Regions from separate parts of the Nosocomiicoccus ampullae genome, predicted to be linked through region 2. Evidence: riboswitches for the same ligand, from Rfam matches in the RefSeq annotation. Region 2 holds a riboswitch; the other holds the start of a gene.
What was found. A riboswitch is a leader RNA that binds a small molecule or an ion and turns the genes downstream of it on or off. The one in region 2 is predicted to bind thiamine pyrophosphate.
Positions count from the first base shown of each region.

Region 1 (8,141 bases), 200 kb from region 2:
CAATTGATCAGGGAACTACATCAACACGTGCTGTCTTAGTGAATAAAGACGGTAATATTGAAGCGACTGCACAAATGGAGTTTAATCAGTACTTCCCGCATTCAGGCTGGGTCGAGCATAATGCGAATGAAATTTGGAGTTCGGTACTGTCTGTAATCGCGCAACTTCTTGGAGATAACAACTTATCTACTGATGAAATTAAAGGTGTCGGTATCACTAACCAACGTGAAACGACAGTTGTTTGGAATAAGCACACTGGCTTACCGGTTTATAATGCAATTGTTTGGCAATCTAGACAAACCGATGAAATCATTGAAAACTTAAGAGATGCTGGTTATGAGGATTTATTTAGAGAGAAAACCGGACTCGTTTTAGACCCTTATTTTTCAGCGACAAAAGTAAGATTTATATTAGATGAAGTCGACGGCGCACAAGAAATGGCTGAAAATGGAGACTTGTTATTTGGCACGATTGATAGTTGGATCATCTGGAAACTAACTTCCGGACAAACACATGTCACTGATGTCACAAATGCCAGTCGTACAATGTTATTTAATATTAATACGTTAGATTGGGACGATGAAATTTTAAACATATTAAACATCCCTAGAAAAATGCTACCGAAAGTAAAAAGTTCAAGTGAAATATATGCATTTACTGATGCTGGTCATTTCTTTGGTGAACGTGTTCCGATTTCAGGTATCGCTGGCGATCAACAAGCTGCATTATTTGGTCAAACATGTTTTGAATGTGGTGAAGCGAAAAATACATACGGTACAGGGTGTTTCTTACTATTAAACACAGGTGATGAGTTAAAACGTTCTAATCATGGACTCATTTCAACAATTGCATATCAGTTAAAAGACGAACCTGTAAAATACGCACTTGAAGGCTCAATTTTCGTCGCAGGAAGTGCAGTCCAGTGGCTGAGAGATGAAATGATGTTTTTCGATGATGCAAAAACAAGTGAAGTCTTTGCTAAAAATATTGAAGACACTGATGTCTACGTTGTACCAGCGTTTACTGGACTCGGTGCGCCACACTGGAATATGCATGCACGTGGTGCGATGTTTGGAATCACACGTGGCACATCTAGAGAAGAAATTACACGCGCCACATTAGAATCACTTGCGTATCAGACGTCAGACGTATTAGAAGCAATGCGTCAAGACAGTGATACTAACATTAAAAGATTAAATGTTGACGGCGGCGCATCAGCGAATGACTTTTTAATGCAGTTTCAATCCGACTTATTAAAATGTACCGTCGAAAGACCCACCTATTTAGAATCCACTGCACTCGGTGCTGCGTTTTTAGCAGGTCTTGCGGTCGGTTTCTTTGAATCAAAAGATTCATTAAAAAAACTTAAGTCTGTCGACAAAACATTTAATCCTTCTATGAATGAAGAACTTCGAGAAAGAAAATATGACGGTTGGAAACGTGCGGTTAAAGCAACAGAATATTTTTCAAACTAAAAAAAGCTCTACTGAATACTCAGTAGAGCTTTTTACTTACATATTAAATACAAATGCACCGTCTTTAACATCAATATTTACATGCAATCCTTCTTCAAGGTTTGATTCAATCATTTTATGTGCAAGTGGTGTTTCAATTTCACGTTGAATGAAACGTTTTAATGGTCTTGCACCAAATTCTGGTTCATATGCTTCTTTTGCGATATATTTTTTCGCTTCATTTGAAATATCAACACTCATATGTTGATCGTTTAATCGCTCGTTTAGTTCGCTCACTAACTTATCAACGATACCTGTCATATCCGCTTCAGTTAATGGACTAAACATAACGATGTCATCCATACGGTTGACGATTTCTGGTTTAAAGTGTGTCAGTACTTCATTCATAACGACTTCGCGTGTTTTATCGTTAATCTCTCCACCTTGAATCATCGTATCAAGTAGGTAGTGTGACCCTAAGTTAGACGTCATAATTAAAATTGTGTTTTTAAAATCAATTGTACGACCTTGAGAATCTGTTAGTCTGCCGTCATCCATAATTTGAAGTAAAATGTTAAACACATCAGTATGTGCTTTTTCTACTTCATCCAGTAATATTACTGAGTATGGGTGTCTTCTCACTTGTTCAGTGAGTTGTCCACCTTCTTCGTATCCAACGTAACCTGGAGGCGCTCCGATCAGTCTAGATACTGCGTGTTTTTCCATATACTCACTCATGTCGATACGAATCATATTATCTTCACTATCGAACATCGTTTCAGCAAGTGCCTTCGCGAGTTCTGTCTTACCAACACCCGTTGGTCCTAAGAATAAGAAGCTACCAATTGGACGGTTTGGATCTTTAATACCAGCTCTCGCACGAATTACTGCGTTTGATACAAGTTCGACTGCTTCGTCTTGTCCAATGACACGCTGATGAAGTAACTGTGGTAAGTTGAGTAATTTTTCTTTTTCAGTTTCAACAAGTTTCGTCACTGGTATACCTGTCCATTGTGATACAATCATACCGATTTCTTCATCTGTAACAACTTCACGAATGATTCTATCTTGACCGTCTGTTTCTTCATGGAGTGCTTGTTCTAATTCATTTAACTCAGCTTGTAATTTAGGAATGATACCATGCTGAAGTTCAGCGGCACGTTCTAACTGATAATTACTTTCTGCCTCTTCTAATTCTTGACGTGCTTTGTCGATTTCTTCACGTTTACGTGATACTCCACTAATTTGTTCACGTTCACGTTCTACGCGTGCTGTTAGAGATTGCTGTTCTTCTCTAGCTTCAGCAAGTTCTTTTTGAAGCTCTTCTAAACGTGATTTTGAGACTTGGTCATCTTCTTTTAAAAGTGCTTGTTCTTCGATTTCCATCTGCATCACTCGACGATTAATTTGGTCGAGTTCTGTTGGGTTAGATCCCATTTCTGTACGAATCGTTGCACTTGCTTGGTCAACTAAGTCGATCGCTTTATCTGGTAAAAATCGTTCAGTAATATAGCGGTCTGATAATTCAGCTGCTGCAACGAGTGCACGGTCTGTGATTCTTACACCATGGTGCACTTCGTAACGTTCTTTTAGTCCACGTAATATTGAGATTGTGTCGTCGACTGTTGGTTCACTAACAAGTACTCTTTGGAAACGACGTTCGAGTGCAGAGTCTTTTTCAATATATTCACGGTACTCATTTAACGTTGTCGCACCGATCATATGAAGTTCTCCACGTGATAACATCGGTTTAAGCATGTTACCAGCGTCCATTGCACCATCCGTTTTACCTGCACCAACGAGCATATGCACTTCGTCGATGAATAGTAAAATTCGACCGTCCGCTTCTTTAATTTCTTCTAATACTGCTTTTAAACGTTCTTCGAATTCACCACGGAATTTTGCACCAGCAACGAGTGCTGCTAAATCTAATTCGAAAATTGTTTTATTCTTTAGTGAATCCGGTACATCTCCACGAACGATACGCTGTGCGAGTCCTTCGACGATTGCTGTTTTACCAACACCAGGTTCACCGATTAACACTGGGTTATTTTTACGTTTTCTACTTAATATACGAATCGTGTTACGGATTTCCTCATCTCTACCGATGACTGGGTCCATATTACCTTTACGAACTTCTTCGACTAAGTCACGACCGTATTTTTCTAATACTTCATATTGTACTTCTGGATTTTGAGTCGTCACGTGTTTTCCTCCTCTAATCTTTTTAATGATTTCTTTTACGATTTCGTCTTTATTTCCGACATGTTCTTTTAAAATGTCATCTACATTTAAAGCAGCAAGTAACATATGTTCTTGAGAAATATATTCATCTTTCATATCTCCCATTACTTTTTCTGCTTCTTGTATTAAGCGACTAAAGTCTTGTGACATATATTGTCCATACTGGACATTGTCACCTTCAACTGTGTTAAAGTTTTTTAGTTTTTCATCATATTTCTTAATTAAGTCATCTACATTAATATTTGCGCGTTGTAAAATATCTTTTGCCATTGAATCACTTACTGTAAATAATGCTTTTAATACAGCAGCGAGTTCAATCGTTTGAACTTTATGTTCTACTGAAATTTGTTGTGCACGCTCTATAATAGACTGCACTGTATAAGTCATTTTATTGATATCCATTTTCTCACCTCAAGTGTTTGACCAATTTTGACTATACTTATATTATACACCGTTAATATTGAATTTCAAGTGTTTCGACTAAATTTTTGACTATTTTTGACCTTTTTATTTTTACTTTCCTTACACTCTCGTTTGTACTATAGTTGTAATATTGACTAGGAGGATTTAAACAATGGATATTATAGAAATAATTAAATATGTTTTTCTTGGAATTTTACAAGGGTTAACTGAACCAATTCCTGTCTCTTCAAGTGGTCATTTAGTCATGGCAAGAGAATTATTTGGAGTCGAAGCGAATGGTCTATCTTTTGAAATATTTTTAAATACCGCTTCACTAATCGCAGTCCTCTATATCTACTGGAGAGATATATTTGAAATTGCAAAAAACTTTTTACGCTACATATTTAAGGGCAATAGAGATGAACAAGCAATAGTAGATTTTAAATACGTCATTTACTTAATTATTGCGACGATTCCTGTTGGAGTACTTGGATTCTTATTAAAAGATATTATTGGTGACAATGTCTCTATGGGGTTTGTCGGATTAATGCTTCTTGTTACAGGGAGTGCGTTATGGTTTATAAAAAATAAATCAGGTGTTAAACGTGACGGAGAGTTAACAGTTAAAGACTCAATTATCGTTGGTCTCTCACAATGCGTGGCATTAATTCCTGGAATAAGCCGAAGCGGTGCGACACTCGTTGGTTCTATGGCAGTCGGACTAGAGAAGAAAAATGCATTAAGATTTGTATTCCTACTATATATACCTGTATCGCTCGGAACTGCAATCTTATCAATTTCAGATATCGCGTCAGATCCAATGCTCGACACACTACTCGTTCCGTACATCGCATCGTTTATTGTAACGATTATTGCAACATACATCGGATTTAAATTACTAGAAGGAGCTTTAACAAGCGGGCGTCTCAAATATTTCAGTTATTACTGCTTCGCTGCAGGAATATTTGCGATTATGTATCAATTCATCGTGTTATCGTAAACGAATGACTGTTTAATTTAACGCAATTTGTTTTTTCGTTAACGAGAACTCTATTTCGTTCATGCATTTTATCTATTCGTTAACAAGATGAAGTACTTGTTTACGCAAAATGATTTTGCGTAAACGATTAATTATTCCGTAAATGCAAAATGCTTTTACGTAAACCTCTTAATCATTTCGTGAACATAAATCGTCTAAACGTGAACGAAATTTTACAGTCGTTCACGCAAACCTAATTTACGTAAAAATAAAAATACCAGCCGAGCTTTAAAAGTTCGGCTGGTATTTTTTATCTTTCAGCTGGTGTAAATAAGCGTCGACCAGCAAAGAATAATAATCCAACAAATATTAAACAGATCGCTGCGTTTGCTAAGAATGTAGATCCGTTAACGATTAAACTGTATAGCCATGCAGGTTGACCTTCTGGCGCGTAGCTTCCAAAGAAGAACCATCCTGCGAAAAAGTGTGATGTATAACGTAAAAAAATTCCAATAAGCGTCCAAAATAATACGTTTAATAACGTTCTATTTTTTGCTGCAACACCTGCGACTCCAATTAACATAAACGCAAGTGGGTAATCTAAAATTAATTGTACTGGGTGTACAATCCATCCTGCAGCGTTACCAGTGATAATTTGTAGAATCGACCAAATTAAACCACCGATCATTCCTGGGCCTACCCCGCGGCGCACCGCTAGAATAATAATTGGCACCATTGAAAAACTAAAACTGTATGGACCGATTTTAAATGGTGTATCTAACCAGTCGAGCCCCATACTTAAAGCTGCTAAAATCGCAATCTCCATCATTACGATGAGCTTCGTATTTGTACTTTTCATAAATACACTTCCTAAAAGTTTACTTATGAATCAAACGTTGATCATATTCCTACGCGAGCATTATCTCAACAGGTTCAAGGGTATTATCTCAGCATACGCACCCCTTATGATTCATAGCAATTAATAGTATAGTTTAAATCTATGTACCAAGCAACATCATAAAAAAACACCCTACTTTAAGTAGGGTGTGATTTATCATGTTACACCTAAAGCGATTTTAGCATAGCGTGACATGTTTTCTTTTGACCATGGTGGATTCCATACGATTTGTACGTTAACAGTTTTAACTTCTGGTAACTCAAGTAATGACTCTTCGACCATTTGAACAATTTCAGGGCCCATCGGGCATCCCATTGATGTGAGTGTCATTTCAACACCTGCATTACCGTCCTCATCTAAGAACACACCATAAACTAAACCTAAGTTTACAATATCTATACCAAGCTCTGGGTCGATAACGTTCTCTAACGCACCGAGCATGCTTTCTTCCATTGCCTTATCCATATATGTCACCTCACGTTTATATATCTAGTATTCAATATACCAAAAATTCTACAACTAGTGAATAATAATGATATTATTAAAGTAATCGAAAGGATTGAGTTCATGAAACCACATCTTATATGTTTAGATTTAGACGGCACGTTACTCACTGACGATAAAACAATCAGCAACTATACAAAACGTGTCATTCAAAAATTAAAAGAAGACGGTCATTATGTAATGATCAGTACAGGACGACCGTACCGTGCGACTGTACCTTACTATAAAGAACTAAAATTAAATACACCGGTCGTAAACTTTAACGGCGCTTTTGTGCATCATCCGTTAGATTTCGATTTTAAGGTGTTGCATAAAACATTACCTCAAGAAGTGATTAAAGATATTGTTGAACATATCGATAAATATGACATTAAAAATATCGTCGCTGAAGTACGTGATGATATTTATTTTCAATATCACGATAGCGTCTTGATGAGTGAATTTTATATGGGAGATCCTAAAATTGTCACTGGAGACCTCCGTAAAAATATGTCAGAAGAAGCAACGACTGTGTTAATTAACACGACTGAAGCACGCATTGATTATATTCGACAAGCATTCGATGATGTCTATGCTGAAACAGTCACACATAGACGCTGGGGGCCAAACGTTGCAATTATTGAAATTATTAAAAAAGGAATTTCAAAAGCAACAGGTATCGAATACGTACTTGATAGTTTAGGTTTAGACAAAGAGTACACAATCGCCTTTGGAGATGAAGATAACGACCTACAAATGTTACAATACGTCACACACGGTGTTGCGTTAAATAACGCAATCGATGACTTAAAGAGTGTCGCTGACGACGTGACAAAATACGACAATAATAACGACGGTGTCGGAAAATACTTAAACGAATATTTTAAATTAAATGTAGAGGAGTAAAAATATGAAACTTATCGTAGATAGTTGTTCAGACATTAGTTTAGATTTTGCAAAATCACATAACCTTTATTTTATCCCGTTAAATGTTAACGTCGATGGTAAAGTATATTTAGATCGATACGAAATCACGAGTGAAGACGTTTCAAAAGCTGTTGATGATGGTATCCGTCCACTAACAAGTCAAGCGAATCCTGAAGAAATCTACCAACACTTTACAAAAGCACTAGAAGAAGATAAAACAATCATTTACTTAGGTTTTTCAAGCCAATTATCTGGAACAATACAAAGTGCAAATATCGCACGTGACATGATTTTAGAAGAAAGGGATGACGTTGATATTACTGTCATCGACTCGTTAAGTGCAAGTTACGGTTACGGGTTACTTGTTGAACGCGCGGCAAAATATGTGAAAGACGGATTATCTAAAGATGAAGTATTACAAAAAATCGAACATGATAAATCACACATTAGACACCTATTTACAGTGTCAGACCTAGATTACCTCGCTAAAGGTGGCCGACTTTCAAAAGGACAAGCATTTTTAGGTAGTCTTTTAAACATTCATCCACTACTTCACGTTGAAGATGGTAAACTCGTTCCGATTGAGAAATATCGTGGAACGAAACGTGTATTAAAACGTATGGTTGAAATGATGAAAGAAGAAGGCGCAAAAACTGAAGTGCATATAACACATTCAGATAACCTTAAAGATGCTGAAGCGTTAAAAAATTTAATATTAAAAGAAACTGATTTAACAGATATTAAAATTTCTAGT
Region 1 is NZ_CP079110.1:348,594-356,734, reverse strand. Features, by position in the region: gene glpK (glycerol kinase GlpK) at 1-1,475, shown strand, start outside; gene clpB (ATP-dependent chaperone ClpB) at 1,512-4,100, opposite strand; gene KPF49_RS01865 (undecaprenyl-diphosphate phosphatase) at 4,273-5,100, shown strand; gene thiT (energy-coupled thiamine transporter ThiT) at 5,390-5,938, opposite strand; TPP riboswitch at 5,968-6,053, opposite strand; gene KPF49_RS01855 (metal-sulfur cluster assembly factor) at 6,134-6,442, opposite strand; gene KPF49_RS01850 (Cof-type HAD-IIB family hydrolase) at 6,545-7,366, shown strand; gene KPF49_RS01845 (DegV family protein) at 7,371-8,141, shown strand, end outside.
Region 1: it holds a riboswitch for thiamine pyrophosphate, as region 2 does, so the genes downstream of both, thiT (energy-coupled thiamine transporter ThiT) here and thiM (hydroxyethylthiazole kinase) in region 2, are expected to answer to the same signal.

Region 2 (8,141 bases):
AACTTAAAGAATCTCTAGAAAAATTCACATTAGATTACGCTGAAGAACATACTGGACTTTCAAAAGAAACAATTATTGAAATTGCTGAATCAATTATCGAAGCTGACACAACTGCAGTTATGTGGGCAATGGGTATTACACAGCACAGCGGCGGTTCTGACGCTTCAACAGCAATTTCTAACTTATTACTTGCTACAGGTAACTACAGAAAACCTGGTGCAGGTTCTTACCCACTACGTGGTCACAACAACGTACAAGGTGCAAGTGACATGGGTAGTATGCCAGATAGATTCACTGGTTACCAAAAAGTGACTGACGAAGCAGTTAGAGAAAAATTCAGTAAATACTGGAACAAAGACCTTTCAGGTACTCCAGGATTAAATAACCACGGAATGGTTGATGCGATTCACGACGGTGAATTAGATATGCTTTACATTAAAGGTGAAGATATGGGGCTCGTTGATGCGAACGTTAACTATGTACGCGCAGCGTTTGAAAAACTAGACTTTTTCGTCGTCCAAGATATTTTCTTCTCTAAAACAGCAGAATACGCAGACGTTATATTACCAGCAAGCCCGTCACTCGAAAAAGACGGTACATTCGTAAATACAGAACGTCGTATCCAGCGTCTATATAAAGTATTCGAACCACTTGAAGGTACGAAACCTGACTGGGAAATCATTCAAGAACTTGCAAATCATATGGGAGAAAACTGGAATTACAATCACCCTTCAGAAATTATGGATGAGATCGCAAAACTTACACCGATCTTTAGTGGTGTAAGCTACGACTTACTTGAAGGCTATAACAGTTTACAATGGCCAGTATTTGAAGATGGTACAGATTCACCACTTCTATTCACTGAAAGATTTAACTTTGATGACGGTATGGCGAGATTCTTCCCAGTGGACTGGACAAAACCATTAGATTTTGAAGAAGAGTATGATATTCACGTAAACAACGGTCGTCTACTCGAGCACTTCCACGAAGGTAATATGACTTATCAATCAGAAGGACTAACTCATGAAACACCTGAAGTATTCTTAGAAGTTTCACATGAACTTGCTGAAGAGAGAGATTTAAAAGACGGAACGCTCGTTAGACTACAGTCTCCTTACGGTAAAGTTGAACTAAAAACAATCGTGACAGACAGAGTATTTGGTAAAGAAGTATACTTACCGATGAACGACCAAGGTGACGGTGCAATTAACTTACTTACAAGTTCTTATGCCGATAAAGACACAGATACTCCAGCATACAAAGAAATTAGTGCGAAAATGACTGTGCTCGGCCATGAAGATTCACCACTACCTAAACACAACTTTAGATATGGTAACCGTCAACCACAAATGGGTGTTAACGTTGAAGCAAAATGGGCACGTGATGATTACACATTCCCTGGTGATCTTGTCAAAGAAAGAAAGGTGAAGCAGAATGGCGAAAGCAACAACTAAAATTAAGTATATGGAAGTTGATAAAGAAAAAGCGCACGCTGAAAGCCTTAAAGAACTTGAAACACTTTTAATAGAAAATAAAGATTTAATCGAAAAAACAATAGAAGTTCTTCGTTTACTTGATGATCATGAGGTGCTTAATTTAACACGTGCAGGTCTAAATAAAAGCGACAAAGCACTCACACGTGTTCTAAATGCGTTAATTGATAACGACATTACTTCATCGATTCAAAATGTTCTTTTAATGACTGAGATAATCGGAAAGCTTGATATTGAAAATGTTGAAAAAACAGTTCTTAAAGTCAATCAAGGGGTTATTGATGCAGGTCTATATGAAGAGAAAAGTAAAAAAGATGGTTGGTTAGGCCTATTCAAAGTATTAAATGACCCTCACTTCATTGAAGGATCTAACACTCTATTATCATTTGTAAAAGCATTTGGCTATACAACAGATGAATTAAAAGAAAAACAAAATATTAAAAGAAAAGTAAATACTTTTTCTCCTAAACCTTCAACGAGTAAACACAGTGAAAGTACTAATAATCAACTCAGTAGTAATAAAAAATTGATTGCTGCAACAACGATTGGTTTAAGTACACTGGTAACTGCTGCTTATGTTTTTAAAAAATAATTTTAAATTTATGTTTTAAAAATTATTTGTCGGGTAAATATTAACTACATTCAGAAATGAAAGGTATGATATTTATGGCTAAAGGCGAAGGCAAATTAGATCAAATTAAAGGTAACGTTAAAGAAGCAGCAGGTAAAGCTGTTGACGACAAAAAAGCTGAACACGAAGGTAAAGCAGATCAATTAGCAGGTAAAGCTAAAGATGCTGTAGATAGCGCATCTAAAAAAACTAAAGATCAAATCGACAATTTAAGTGAGTAATTCACATTTAAAATAGTTAAAAGAGCTGATGATTCATCATCAGCTCTTTTTCTATTCTATAATTTTTATATCATCTTCTAATTCTGCCCAGTGATTTAATGGACCATGACCATGACCGACTTGAATTCCATGTTGTACAGCACTTTGTATAAATTTCTTTGCAGTAATAATTGACTCTCTAAGTGTTTCTCCTTTTGCAAGTTCTGAAGTAATACATGCCGCAAAAGTATCTCCTGTGCCGTGTGTACGATTCGTATCAATTCTTTTTCCTCTTAGCCAGAATGATTCATTTTCTAATAACACGTAATCATCTGAGTAATTACTATCCCTATGACCGCCTTTAATCACCACGTTAGTTGCTCCGATTTTCTTTAAATAATTCGCTGCTTTTACCATATCTTCTTTTGATTCTATTTCTAAACCAGTAAGCACTTCAGCTTCTGGTATATTTGGTGTAATGAGAGTTGAGAGCGGTAATAATTCATTTTTTATAGAGTCAATCGCATCATCTTCTAATAATTTATGACCGCCTTTTGCAATCATCACTGGATCTAGTATATATGGGCCAAAATCAACTTTTTTCAAGTTTTTTACAACACACTTCACATGTGCCTCACTCGCGAGCATCCCAGTTTTACATGCACCGATTTTAAAATCGTCCGCGAGTGAATCGAACTGTGCATCAATAAATTCTGTTGGTATAAAATAAGCATCTTGTACACCTTTAGTATTTTGTGCAGTGAGTGCAACAATGATACTCATTCCAAATACACTTCGTGCTTGAAATGTTTTTAAATCTGCTTGAATACCTGCGCCTCCACCAGAGTCTGAACCCGCAATTGTGACAGTTTGTGGTGTTGAGTTAATCATTTATCTATCCTCCAAAATCGTATCAATTTTATTTTTCAAAGCGTTAACTTTCTCAGATACATTTTCTGCTAACATAATTTCAGACACAATTGCTGCACCCTTCACACCAGTACCTTTTAAAATATCTAAATTATGCTCTTTTAGACCACCAATACCGACAGCTGGAACATCTGTATGTTGAATAACTTCCATTAACTCTTCTTTTGAAAGTACATTCGTTTCTTTTGTGTCAGTATTAAAGAAAGCACCCACACCGAAATAATCTGCGCCCCCATCGCGTGCCTCTTCAGCACGTTTTTTTGTTTTAACTGACACTCCTATGATTTTATCTGGACCTAAAATTTTACGATTTACATCAACAGGTAATTCATTGTCACCGATATGAACACCTGCAGCATCTACTGCGAGACAAATATCCGCTCGGTCATTAATAATTAGCGGCACGTTATATTTGTCCGTCACTTCTTTTACTTTTACAGCAAGTTCGTAAAAATCATGCGTCGATAATTCTTTTTCACGGAGTTGCACAATCGTGACACCATTTTGACACGCCATGTCGATAATCGATAAAAACTCCTCATCGCTGTAATCATAATGTCCCGTCACTAAATATAAACTTAGATCAAATGTCATACGTATTCTCCTTTTACTTCTTTTGTCCAATCTGTATCTTTTAACAGTGATAATTCATTTAATAAATGAAATCTAAAATCATTTAGTCCGTGACTTTTATCCTCAGCAATTTCACCACAAATGTTAAAGTAACTTACTGCGTTAATACACGCATTAAGTGGATCCATTCCGTCTCCAATTAATGCTCCAGCAAGCGCACCGACTACATCACCTGTTCCAGTAAAATTACCATTATTTTCTACACCGTTATATAATTTTACTGCCTGATTTTTACTAACGATAACATCTACTGGTCCTGTTACCATAAACACAGTGTTCTTATACGTTTCAACTTGTTTTTTTAATGCGTCAATTAATTCATCTAAACTTGTATTCGTTGTATCCTCGTCACCAACGTCTACACCGCGCCCATGACTTTTTAATTTACAAAATGCTCGAATCTCAGACATGTTTCCTTTAATAATTGAAGGATGATTGTCTATAATTTCTTCACCAACATTATTTCTAAATTCTCCAATACCGTAACCAACCAAATCTACAATAAATGGCTTACCATATTTTTTTGCAAGTTTACTTGCACTTTGAAGATTATCATTCTCACCTTGCAGTATACGTCCTAAGTTTAAAAGAACTGCATCTACTACTTTAATGACGTCATCTTGCTCATCTGTATGTGCTGCCATAATTGGCTTTGCCCCAACATAAAGTAAACTATTTGCCATCGTTTCGATCGTGACATTATTTGTTAAGCAGTCGACTAATGGACTATCTTGAAGCGGAAAACCTTGCTTAAATTCCAACAAAAAAGCACTCCTTAATTATTTACATAATTTCGGAGTGCTCAAAGAATCCCTAAACAATTATTACCTACGCCAGCATTACCTGAACAGGTTCAATGGGTATAATCTCAGCCACAAATGTAGCACCCCGAATCGTCTATTATATTTTCTTTAGTATAACATACAGTTTGCCATTAATTAGGAATTTTTGTGGGGGGTCGCGTGTTTATCGCAAGCGATAGTTATCTTTTACACTATCTCTTAAGATAAATTTCCTGCTATCGCAAGTAATAGTCACCTTTTACACTATCTCTTTGGATAAACTACCCGCTATCACAAGTGATAGGCACTTATTACACTATCTCTTGAGATAAACTAACCACTATCGCAAATGATAGGCACTTATTACACTATCTCTTAAGATAAACTAACCACTATCGCAAATGATAGGCACCTATTACACTATCTCTTAGGATAAAGTTCCTTCTTCCCCATCATCTCCATGAAAGATTTCTTCAATCGACTGCGGTATTTTCTTTAATATTAAGTTCACACCAGAGTTATTGATGTGCGTCGTAGATACTAAGTTTCCATACAGTTTCATTCTTTCTAACACACCTGCTTCAGATATTACCGAAAACTCTGGATAAGTGATCTTAATACCGCCGAGCTCATCGACTTCGAGTACACCTTTTTCGAGCAGTGTTTTCACTAGAGGTGACGCGTTATTTTCATCAGCTAAATTTTTACCGCTTAAGTTCGGACCAACCGCACTCACCATGACATATGCTGAATAATCACCATCTTCTGAATGGATAACAAACTCATCATTGTAGCAAATATCTTCGACGCCTGATACGTACGTTAATTGACCCGCTTCAATCAGTTCTACGATTTTTTCAGCTGTCATTTTTGGAAATGGACCTGTCAATTGTCCGTGGACACCTTTAATATGTTTCATGTAATATTTTTTATCTTCTAACGATAAATCATTCCACACTTCTCGAAGTACTTCTGATAACTCTTCTGCGGTTTCTTCTAATACACCTAAAGTGTCTAAATGATTCAGTTGATATTTAAGCGTCTCAAGGACGGGCATCTCATTTAACTTTTTTATAAATTTAAAATCAATACCTTGTCTCTTAGTTTCTTCTTTAAAGATCTCAACAATATCGTGAATTGTGATGTCTTTTTTATTTTTTAGCGCGTTTACATCAATACTAACTTCCGCCTCATTTCCGCGGATAAATGGCACTGTACCACTTCTTGAAGTAACGATAATATCATTTTTATAGTTATGTTTGTATAAGTACATAATAATATCGAGAGATGTTAGATTTGTTCCGATTATACCGACAGATTTTGAATTTAATAATAATTCACTGTGATCTTCTATTGGGAATGGTGTTGCGATATATTTTTTAATATCTTTTAGATTATAAATATCTGTTTGAGGAAGTTGTCCGATGCATAAATGAACAACATCTACTTCATAATCATTATCCGTTTTAATAACGTACTTATCCTTTTTTACATCAATATCATTAACGATAGACGGTACAAATTTAACCCGTTCATCTTTTATGTATTCTAAAAATACATCTTTTGAATATTTACCGAATTCTGGACGAGTAATGAATTCATGATTTAATAGTTCTGGTTCTGTTTCTTTTAAGTATTTTACGTATTCTTTTTTGTCATCCCATGGTTCAAGCGTCATTTTTTTAAGTCGCTGGTTTAATAACAATGCGTCATCATCGGGACCAAAAGGATAACCGATTCCCGCAGAGTTGCGATCATCGAATATGTAAATCTCCATATCATCAATATTAATATGATCAATATAATAGCGAAGTGTTCCTATACCAGCCATACCTGCGCCAACAATTGCAATTTTCATATAGAGCCTCTTTTCTAGTAAGTTTTAATTTCTTTTACCCGTTTTTTACTATAAAAAATCCTGCCCAATCGGACAGGATTTTAATATTATGACGGGTTGTTTGACCAAATGCCCGCTTCTTTTAATACAACTCTTCGGTTGAGTTTCAATGCATCAATCATTAATTCAGCGAAATCTTCTGGCTGAAGAACAGAGTCTTTATCTCCATCAGTAATTTTTAAGTCATTGATTGACATATCTGTTGCAACTGTACTTGGTGTGAATGTCATCACACGGATGTTATGCTTTCTAACTTCCATCATTAGAGATTCACTTAAACCAATAACACCTGCTTTACTTGCTGAATATGCACTCGTTACTGGACCACCTTTTTGACCAGCTGTTGAAGAGATGTTAATAATATCTCCAGTTTCTCTTTCGATCATTTGACCAAGTACTGCACGTGTTGTGTAGTACACACCTTTTAAGTTTACATCGACAATATTTGTCCACTCTTCTGGATCTAATTCTAAGAAGTTACCGAATTTAGAAATACCAGCGTTATTGATTAAAATATCAATGTTACCCAGTTCTTCTTGAATATCGTTAACTGCTTTTGTAATACTATCTAAATCAGAAACGTCACCTGTCGCAATTGCTACATTTATATCATACTCTTTTAACTCATCTTGTACTTTTTCTAAGTTTTCAACTGAACGTGCAACAAGTCCAACATTTACACCGTTTTTCGCAAGTTCTAATGCTACCGCACGACCAATGCCGCGGCCACCACCTGTAATTAGTGCAACTTTATTGTTTAACTCTTCCATAGTACCTCTCCTTATAAGAATCCGATTTGGATGATAAATAATACCGCAAACACATATATTAACGGATGAACTTCATTTTTTCTACCCGCAAAGATTTTTAACAGTGGATACGTAATAAATCCGAGTGCAATTCCCGTTCTGATACTTGAAGTAAATGGTACTGTTTGCAATTATTTCGATAGAAATCTGTTTCTCCTTTCCAATAGTAAATACACTTGTTTTCTGTATAATAATAATCAAATAGATATCGTGAGGTGTTCATATGGCTAAAAAGAGTTATCGTAAGCGTCGAACTGTTCAGTTAAGTATCGGTATCGTTCTGATTCTAATTATTATCCCTATTTTCGTTGGAGTCTATTCGCTATTCAAACCGCTCCCTGAAGGTATTTCTGTTCAGTCTGATTTTAGAAAAACAGATGATTTAGACATACTCTATGACGTGACTTATGAAGATAAAAACAAAGCAGTCCATCATGACCAGGAAATCGTTGATACGATGTACGAAGTGATTGATAATGCTGAGGAGTTTATCGTTTTAGATATGTTTTTATTTAATAATGACTATAATCACGACACATTGGAGTTTCCAACGTTGTCTGATAATTTTGCAGATCGCTTAGTACAAAAGAAAGAAGAGTCTGACATTCCAATTACCGTCATCACGGATCCCATCAACTCTTTTTATGGTACATATGACACGAAAGTATACAAAAAATTACGTGACGCTGGAATTGATGTGATTGAAACGAATCTGTCTCAATTAAGAGATTCTAACTATTTATACAGTGGCTATTACAGGACGTAT
Region 2 is NZ_CP079110.1:144,933-153,073, reverse strand. Features, by position in the region: gene fdhF (formate dehydrogenase subunit alpha) at 1-1,454, shown strand, start outside; gene KPF49_RS00800 (DUF1641 domain-containing protein) at 1,435-2,085, shown strand; gene KPF49_RS00795 (CsbD family protein) at 2,160-2,345, shown strand; gene thiD (bifunctional hydroxymethylpyrimidine kinase/phosphomethylpyrimidine kinase) at 2,397-3,215, opposite strand; gene thiE (thiamine phosphate synthase) at 3,216-3,848, opposite strand; gene thiM (hydroxyethylthiazole kinase) at 3,845-4,651, opposite strand; TPP riboswitch at 4,694-4,788, opposite strand; gene KPF49_RS00775 (FAD/NAD(P)-binding protein) at 5,097-6,527, opposite strand; gene KPF49_RS00770 (3-ketoacyl-ACP reductase) at 6,614-7,336, opposite strand; partial or broken gene KPF49_RS08035 (NCS2 family permease) at 7,348-7,500, opposite strand; gene KPF49_RS00765 (phospholipase D-like domain-containing protein) at 7,599-8,141, shown strand, end outside.